DNA from 2 places in the Arthrobacter sp. YA7-1 genome. Region 2 is predicted to be linked to the other one. Evidence: riboswitches for the same ligand, from Rfam matches in the RefSeq annotation. Region 2 holds a riboswitch; the other holds the start of a gene.
The links. A riboswitch is a leader RNA that binds a small molecule or an ion and turns the genes downstream of it on or off. The one in region 2 is predicted to bind cyclic di-AMP.
Positions count from the first base shown of each region.

Region 1: it holds a riboswitch for cyclic di-AMP, as region 2 does, so the genes downstream of both, OIT41_RS04210 (NlpC/P60 family protein) here and OIT41_RS02745 (hypothetical protein) in region 2, are expected to answer to the same signal.

Region 1 covers NZ_CP110114.1:879,663-884,071, reverse strand. Annotated here, with positions in the region: gene OIT41_RS04220 (molybdenum cofactor guanylyltransferase) at 1-290, opposite strand, end outside; gene OIT41_RS04215 (HNH endonuclease) at 327-827, opposite strand; gene OIT41_RS04210 (NlpC/P60 family protein) at 1,078-1,842, opposite strand; cyclic di-AMP (ydaO/yuaA leader) riboswitch at 1,848-2,030, opposite strand; gene OIT41_RS04205 (M23 family metallopeptidase) at 2,160-2,978, opposite strand; cyclic di-AMP (ydaO/yuaA leader) riboswitch at 2,981-3,191, opposite strand; gene OIT41_RS04200 (metal-dependent transcriptional regulator) at 3,318-4,013, opposite strand; gene serC (phosphoserine transaminase) at 4,286-4,409, shown strand, end outside.
Region 2 covers NZ_CP110114.1:560,070-564,478, reverse strand. Annotated here, with positions in the region: gene OIT41_RS02755 (response regulator transcription factor) at 1-610, shown strand, start outside; gene OIT41_RS02750 (sensor histidine kinase) at 623-2,101, shown strand; cyclic di-AMP (ydaO/yuaA leader) riboswitch at 2,242-2,437, shown strand; gene OIT41_RS02745 (hypothetical protein) at 2,560-3,162, shown strand; gene OIT41_RS02740 (glycosyltransferase) at 3,324-4,409, shown strand, end outside.

The sequences.
Region 1 (4,409 bases), 320 kb from region 2:
CCGTGCCGCGCTTCGGAATCCTGCCCTTCGCTGTCTTGCCCCTCCAGGGCGAGGAGCCCGGCGGCGATCGCGGCTGCCGGTCCGGCGAAGGGCGGGTCCTCCCGTGCGGTCAACGTGCCGTCCGGCAATGTGCCGGGATCCGGCCCGACGACGACGACTCTCCGGGCTCCGCGCGTGGCCGCCAGGGCACGCTGAAGGAGCGTTGCGCCGTCGTACCTCAGATGGGCTTTGGGCACGCCGCCGAGGCGGGAGGACTTGCCACCCGCCAATACCACCGCATCAAAGTCCACCCGCCCAGATTACCCGGGAAGCGGCTCAATTCCGGTTCAGGCCGCCGATTCAGGGAGGAGGAAGGGATCCCATGCGGGCGCAGGTTTCTCAAGCTCCTTGATCTGCCAGATAGTCCCGGTGGGCGCCGCGGGAGTGAACCTCAGTTTCCAGCCCATCTCGGCTGGAGTGTGGTCACTCTTGGCGTTGTTGCAGCGAAGGCACGCTGCCACCAGGTTTTCCCAGGAATCCGCGCCGCCCCTGGATTTGGGGTGGACGTGGTCAATGGTGTGGGCTGCTTTCCCGCAATAGGCGCAACGGTGGCCGTCGCGGCGCAGGACGCCGCGGCGTGTAACCGCCGTGATGGTGTTGTACCTTGGCCGGATGTAGCGATTGAGCAGAATCACGGACGGACGTCCGAGAATCTCCTGTGGCCCGACGACAGGCTCGTCGCCTTCGGCCACTACGCTCGCTTTCCCGGTGAGCACAAGGACCAGCGCCCGGCGGAAGGTTACTACCGCCAGCGGTTCATATCCAGCATTCAGAACGAGTGTGCGCATGCACGTACCTCTTCACGGCCGCACCCGTCAGGGGCGCGAGGGCCGGCTGCCCTCTGCATGTACGGGCTGTGGATCGACAACCTAAGAGTAAACACCCGGAGGCCAGATCAACGAATCCTAGCGTGAGTTCCAGGACGGTGTCGGTCAAAGTTCATGTGCCGGACACGTTTGCGCATGCTGGTTAAAACGGAACATCCCCGCCGGCGGACCGACGGGGATGTTCCAGTGAAAACTATGTAGCCGGAGCTAATTAGCCACCGACGCGGATGAAGACCGGGCCGGAACCGACGTTGACGCTGTACAGGGCGGTGGTGCCACCGTTCCAGCCGCCGTGGACTGCCATGCCGTTGCCGACGTAAACGGCGATGTGGGCCATGCCCATGCCACCGTTCTGGTAGTAGACGAGGTCACCCGGCTGCGCTTCAGCAGCGCTGACCGTGCGGCCGAGGGAGAGGTAGTCTGCCGGCCAACCGTGGAAGTGGATGCCAACGGCAGCCAAGGAGTTCGAAGCCAGGGCCGTGCAGTCCTGGGCAACGCCAAGCTGTGCGTAAGCTGCGGCAGCAATTGCCGCGCCCTGGCCGCTGGCAACCTTCGTTGCGGGAGAAACAGCAGCAGTCACGGAAAGCGTCGAGACGCCGGTAGCGGCACCCGTTGCAGCCTGCGGAGCAGGAGCAGCTTCCTGGGTAGCGACCGGAGCAGCAACAACCGGAGCAGCCTCGGTGGAAACCGTCGGGCGCTCGTACTTGATGGCGACGGAGGAGTCGGCCGAAATGCTGGCTTGGGCGACGGACTGGACTTCCAGGGCGGAAGTCGAAGTGGACTCGCGGGGGACGTTGGTTTCTGCAGCGTTGGCTGCGATACCGCTAGTAAGCACCAGACCGGAAGCAGCTGCGATAACCGCTGCCTGACGGCCTACGCCACCGGCGTTGCTGCCGACAGTCTTAGCGATAACGGCAAGCGAGTTGGTCTTGGTGACCGCGGCACGGTGGCGCGCGACAGTAGAGCGTGAAGACACGTTAAGAGGCCTCTCCCTATGCCCGCGAGGTAAGCTGTCGGATTCGGATGGGAGTCATCCGGCCACACTTCTCCCTCTCGGAAGTTGTGCGACTTAACCCCAAGGCCATCCGTGAAGATGACCAAAAGTGGGTCCCCCGCCTCTGCCAGACGATGTTTTGCGAACGGAACCTCGAGCAGTGGCAGAGCTAGGCAATCCACTCGAGTGCATCAACTCTCTAAAAGTTGATGCGTCTTAGACGGTACATGAGTTTTGGCTGAATGTCACATTCAGGTCACGGAGCGTGACAAGCATGCGAGAGGCTTCCATCGGATTGGCTACAGCCAGCCCAGGGGGTCGACGACGTCGCCGTTGACCATGACTTCAAAATGGAGGTGGCAGCCGGTGGAGGCGCCGGTAGTGCCGCTCAACGCGATGACGTCGCCGCGGCTGACAGTCTGGCCCACGTGGACGTTGAACGAAGACAAATGGTTGTACGTGGTTTCCAGGCCGTTGCCGTGGTCCACCACAATGCGGTTCCCGCCGCCATACGGATGCCAGCCGGCGAAGGTCACCTTGCCCGCCGCAGCGGCATGGACCTGGGTGCCGCACTGGGCCACGAAGTCCTGGCCCCGGTGGAATTCGCCTAGGCCGCCCGTGATGGGGTTCACGCGGTAACCGAACGGCGAGGCCGTGATCAGGGTATCCAGCGGCGCCCCGAGTGTGCCCTTGGAGGACGACGTCGTGATGGTGCCGACGGACTGCGCGCTCAGGAGCTGTTTGAGCCTGCTGTCCGGATCTGCCGTGGTGGAAACCGCAGCGCGGCTGAAATCGATCGTGGCGCTTGCCGCGGCCGGGATTTCAGGCTGGGTTCCCACTGCCAGGGCCGTCTGGTTCAACTCAGGGGTGGCCGTCATGGCGCCGGCGCCCGGCATGGCGATCGTGAGGATGAGGCCGGTAGCCGCAAGGGCCACGCCGGCCTTCTGCCCCGCTCCGCTCGCTGCGGCGAACTCGGCCATCTGCCGCAAAGGTCCCTTGCGGCGGCGGAGTTCGCGATGGGGATCGCGGGGCCGCTGGTGCTCGACGGCGCTTGCGCTCCGCAGCTCAGCAGCAGGACCGGACGCGCGCCTGCGGCCCCTGGTGTTCTGCGTGGTCAAGGTTTTCCTCTCTGGCAAGCCTGCGAAGTTAGCTGTCGGATTCGGGCCAGAGAGATCGTGGACCCGGTCCGCACGAAGGACGCGAAGCGCAGGGCTACTCCGAGGAGGACCCTGCGCAATGTGTGCTTCTGCTGCGGACTTCACCCCAAGGCCGTCTTTCGACGGCCGATGGTGGTTCCCCCGCTTCTGCCAGTGAATGGACTAATCCACCTGATCCACTGGCAGAACTCGGCTTCGGATCAGGTAACGCTTTGGTATCGGCGCCAGTACCCAACTATAGGGGATTAAGCCCCCGCGGTAATAATTTCGTTATCTTTGCCGCTCGCCTTGCCGGAGAGGCTAGGCGACCGTGACAAACACGTGCGAGGCAACCTCCGGCGGCAGCTCCAGGGCGCCGTCGATATTGGGCACGCGGACTGAGATGTACTCCCCCACCCGTTCCAGGGAAACCCTGGCACCGGGACGGATTCCGCCCTCGTCCAGCTGCACCAGGAGTTCCGGTTCCACCTGGATCGGTTCGGCCAATCGGCTGACGGTGACCCGGTTTTCAGGTGAGTATTCGTTCATCGCGTCAAGGAGGTTGACCACGCCGTCCGTAAACGCGTGGGACGCGGCTCCGCCCAATGCTTCGAGTCCCGGAATGGGGTTGCCGTAGGGCGATTCCGTGGGGTGGTCCAGGAGCTCGTAGAGCCGCCGCTCCACGCGCTCGCTCATGACGTGCTCCCAGCGGCACGCTTCATCGTGGACGTAGGCCCAGTCAAGCCCGATGACATCGGCGAGGAGCCGTTCCGCGAGCCGGTGCTTGCGCATGACTTCCGTGGCGCGTTTCCGGCCCGTTTCGGTCAGCTCAAGGTGCCGGTCGTTGGACACAATCACCAGGCCGTCGCGTTCCATCCGACCGATCGTCTGGGAAACAGTTGGGCCGGAGTGCCGCAAGCGTTCGGCGATGCGTGCGCGAAGAGCCACGATGTTCTCTTCTTCAAGCTCCAAAATGGTCCGAAGATACATCTCAGTGGTATCGATCAGATCCGTCATCCAGCTCAGCTCCTCGAGCGCAGTATCTTGCGTGTTTTCGCCAGCTCCAAGCTTAGCTTATTTGGAATTACTCCGGATAATTACGACGCCGGTCCAGCGCTCTTCCGCCGTCCCATCCGGAGCCGACCAAACAAATGCTTTCCACGTGGCGGACTATGACACCTCCGGTTCTGCCCCCGCCTGCGGCGTCGGGCAGAATTGGGAAGTCGAAGGAGGCAGCTTGCCACCTGCCACGACCCATCTAGGCCGCTACTTCACCATTGGAGCATCCCGTGAGCGACAACAGCATCACTATCCCCGCCGATTTGCTGCCCAAGGACGGCCGCTTCGGCGCCGGGCCCTCCAAGGTCCGCCCGGAGCAGATCGAGGCCCTGTCCGCCGCCTCGACCACGATCC
Region 2 (4,409 bases):
GGGCTGGTCGGTCGCAGTGGCCGGCGACGGTCCGGCCGCAGTGAAGCTCGCCAAGGACTTCCGTCCGGACGTCCTGGTGCTGGATGTGATGCTTCCAGGGTTCGACGGCGTTGAGCTGCTGGGCAGGATCCGCGCCTTTGCGCCCGAGGTTCCTGCGCTTTTCCTCACCGCCAAGGATGACGTGCAGGACCGGATCGTGGGGTTGGCCGCGGGCGGCGACGATTATGTCACCAAGCCCTTCAGCATGGAGGAAGTCCTCCTGCGCCTGCACCGCTTGGTCCAGCGCTCGGGGGTGGCTGCGATGGACACGGCCGAGCTGGTGGTAGGCGACCTGACCTTGAACGTTGACACCCGTGAAGTCACCCGCGGCGGCGAAGACATCCCGCTCACCGCGACCCAGTTCGAACTCCTGCGCTACCTCATGGAAAATCCCAAGCGCGTGGTTAGCAAGGCCCAGATCCTGGACCGCGTGTGGGATTACGATTTCGGCGGCCAGGCCAACATCGTGGAGCTTTACATCTCATACCTTCGCAAGAAGATCGAGGCCAACCATCCGCCCATGATCCACACGGTGCGCGGAGCCGGCTACGTCATCAAGCCTGCCGAATAGCCGGGGCGTCGAATGTCCGCACTCTCGGGTATCCCCCGCCAAACCGACCACAGCTGGTTCAATCCCTCAACCTGGCACTTGCGCACCCGCTTGATCCTCCTCTCCATGGCGCTCCTCGTGGCCATCTGCGGCGCAGTCGGGGTGGTCAGCTATGCCTCCATGGACGTGTTCCTCACGAAGCAACTGGACCAGCAATTGATGCAGGCGTCGCACGGGCGCCCGCCGCAAGGCAACCCCGGCGGCCGTCCGGACCCCCTGGATCCCCGGGGCCAGAGCATCGGCACCTTGAACGCGCGAATCCTTGGCGGCCAGGTGAGCAGCGATGCCGGGTTCCTCTCCTCGGATGCCACCCGTACTCCGTTGTCGCCCAGCGATGCCGGAATACTGTTGGCGCTCCCCTCCGATGGCCGTCCGGTTGATCGCACCCTCTCCAATGGCGGCTACCGGCTGGTAGCCGCCGAAACCCCCTATGGCGATGTGGTCATCACGGGGCTGCCGCTTGCCTCGAAAGAAGACACCGAGGCCTCGCTCGTGTGGACCATGGTGCTGGTGTCCTTGGGCGGGCTGATCCTGATCGGGCTGGCCGGAACCGTCCTGATCCGCCGTACCATGCGCCCTCTGGAGCAACTTTCCGACGTCGCCACGAAGGTATCGAAACTTCCGCTCGACGCCGGTGAGGTGGCACTCGCGGTGCGCGTTCCGGCGTCGGCGGCCCACCCGGGCACAGAGGTGGGAAGCGTGGGCCATGCATTGAACCTCATGCTGGACAACGTCTCGAGCGCCCTCGAGGCGCGCCAGCAAAGCGAAACGAAAGTGCGCCAGTTCGTGGCCGACGCGTCACACGAACTACGCACTCCGCTGACGGCCATCCGCGGCTACACAGAGCTCTTGCGCATGACCGAGACGTTCACCGAGGACGGCCGCAAATCACTGGGCCGGGTGCAAAGCCAGTCCGAACGCATGACCACCCTCGTGGAGGACCTCCTTCTGCTGGCCCGGCTTGACGAAGGCAAGGCCCCGGAGTTCACCGATGTGGACCTCACGCAGTTGGTGGTCGAAACCGTCAGCGACGAGAAAGTCATGGCCCCCGAACACATCTGGCAGCTCAAGCTCCCGGATGAGCCCATCACGGTCCGCGGCGACACCACTCAGCTCCACCAGGTCTTGGCAAATCTGCTCTCCAACGCCCGCAAGCACACGGAGGCGGGTACCACCGTGGTCACCGGCGTCATGCGTTCCGCCGATGGCAGCGCCGTGGTGACCGTGACGGATAACGGGCCGGGCATCCCGCCGGATTTCCAGGGCAGGATTTTCTCGCGCTTTGCCCGTGCCGACGCCGCCCGCTCCGGTTCCGAGGGCACGTCCGGGCTCGGCTTGTCGATCGTGGAATCCATCGTTCAGGCGCATGGCGGTACTGTCGAAGTGGCATCGCGGCCGGGCCGGACGGAGTTTGCGGTGCGGCTTCCGGCGCTGAGGACCGCCACGGCCTGAAGGCCGTCCACAAAATGACGACGCCGGTGCGCGGCGAGCGCAAGTCGACGCACCGGCGTCGTGATCTCCGTTACCCAAATGTGACTTAAGCCGGATCCTCCTGTACCGTCGAATAGGTGCGCCGGATCATTCCGGCCGCCGCCGGGTAGGCGCCGAGCTCTGCCCCTCCCCGGTGCCAACAGTCCAGGCAGAGACGGGGGACCCAGGTCTCCGGGCAAGCGCTCATGTTGAGCCAGCCCTAGGGGTGAAGCCGCACCGCCACGATTCCCAGTGGCCACGGCCGGATGACCTCATCCGAATCCGACAGCTAACTCCGCAGGCGTCGAGAGGCAATCACCATGTCTGATTCCAGGAATCAGTCGCGCTCTGTTGCGCGCCACCGCGGCGAACCGGCCCGGAGAAACAAGTCACGTTCTACGTTGAGGCGAGTCGCTTCAAACCTCGGCACCGGCCAGCGCATGGCAGTTGTTGCCGGCGTCGTCGCCGTGTTCCTCGGTGCCGGTGCTGCAAGCCAGGCCGCCGGACAAGCCATCAATGCCCAGGACATGAGCCGTTCGTCGGATTCCCGCGCGGTTAGTCACTCAGCCACTCCATTGGCCACCGCCACGCCGTCGGCGAGCGCGAGCGCCAAGCCGAGCGCCACGCCGGTTCCGAGCCGGGCAGCCGCCCCGGCTCCGGCCGCCGTCGCGCCCCAGGCTGCCGCTCCCGCCGCTCCGGCCGCGCCTGCAGCCCCGGCCGCACCTGTTGCCCTCGACGATCCCGCCGGGGCCCAGGCCTATGCCGCTAGCCTCCTGCCCTCCTACGGTTGGGGTCAGGGCGAGATGTCCGCACTGATCACCTTGTGGAACAAGGAATCGGATTGGCGCACGACTGCCACCAACGCCTCCAGCGGCGCTTACGGAATCGGGCAGTCGCTGCCGGGCGCGAAAATGGCATCCGAGGGCGCCGATTGGCAGACCAACTACCAGACGCAGATCCGCTGGGGCCTGAACTACATCAAGGAACGCTACGGATCGCCGTCCGCGGCGTGGTCCTTCCACCTCGCGAACAACTGGTACTAAGCCAGGAGCCACGCACAAAGAACGCAGGGGTCCGTCCCTTCCGGGGGCGGACCTCTGCGCCTAGTGGCCACACATGCGAGTCGCCATGCCGGTCGGAGATCCACAGCCATATCACAGGTTCCGCCTAAAGCCCTCATAATCGGCAGCCGCACTCTGGATACATGACGCTCATCGAATCCACCTCCGGTACCCTGAAGGACCCCGCGGTGGTGCCGCCGGGCCTTCCCCTCCAGCCCAACGCTCCCCTCCAGCCCAACGCTCCCCTCCAGCGCAGCACGGTGCGACGCGCCCCCGTGGACACCCACACCGCCATCCCCGTGCTCGATGTCACGATCCCGGTCTTCAACGAGGAACGCGACCTTGAGGAGTGCCTGCGCCGGCTTCACGGCCACTTGCGCGAGACGTTCCCGCACGGCTTCCGCATCACCGTGGCGGACAACGCGAGCACGGACGGCACCTTGAAAATCGCTGAACGCGTGGCGAGGGAGCTGCCCGAACTCGCTGTTGTCCATCTTGAGGAGAAGGGACGCGGCAACGCCCTTCGCAAGGTGTGGCTTGCATCGCCGTCCCCGGTTCTCGCTTACATGGACGTGGATCTGTCCACGGACCTCGCCGCGCTGGCGCCCCTTCTGGCACCGCTGATCTCCGGCCACTCGGACCTCGCCATCGGCACGCGCCTGACGCGGAACTCAAGGGTTGTCCGCGGCCCCAAGCGCGAGTTCATTTCGCGCAGCTACAACCTGATGCTGCACTCGTTCATGGGCGCCCGTTTCAGCGATGCGCAGTGCGGCTTCAAGGCGATCCGGGCAGATGTCGCCCAGCAGCTCCTCCCCCACACCATGGACAACTCGTGGTTCTTCGACACTGAACTCCTGGTGGTCGCCGAACGCTGCGGACTCCGCGTGCACGAGGTTCCCGTTGACTGGATCGACGATCCCAATTCCAGCGTCGACGTGGTGCGCACTGCCCTGGCAGACATCCGCGGCATGGTCCGGCTGACCCGGGATCTCGTCTCGGGCCGCATCCCCGTTCCGGAACTGCGCGCAGCGCTGGCACGCGGGCCGCTTCCGGCGTCGTCGCGCATTGCCGAGCAGAGCCCGCGCAGCAGCCTTTTCGGGCAACTGGTCCGGTTCGCCGCGATCGGCGCTGCCTCCACCCTGGCCTACGTGCTCATTTTCCTGTTCTGCCGCGGCTTCATGGACCCGCAGCTGGCCAACTTCCTGGCGCTGCTCGCCACGGCCATCGCC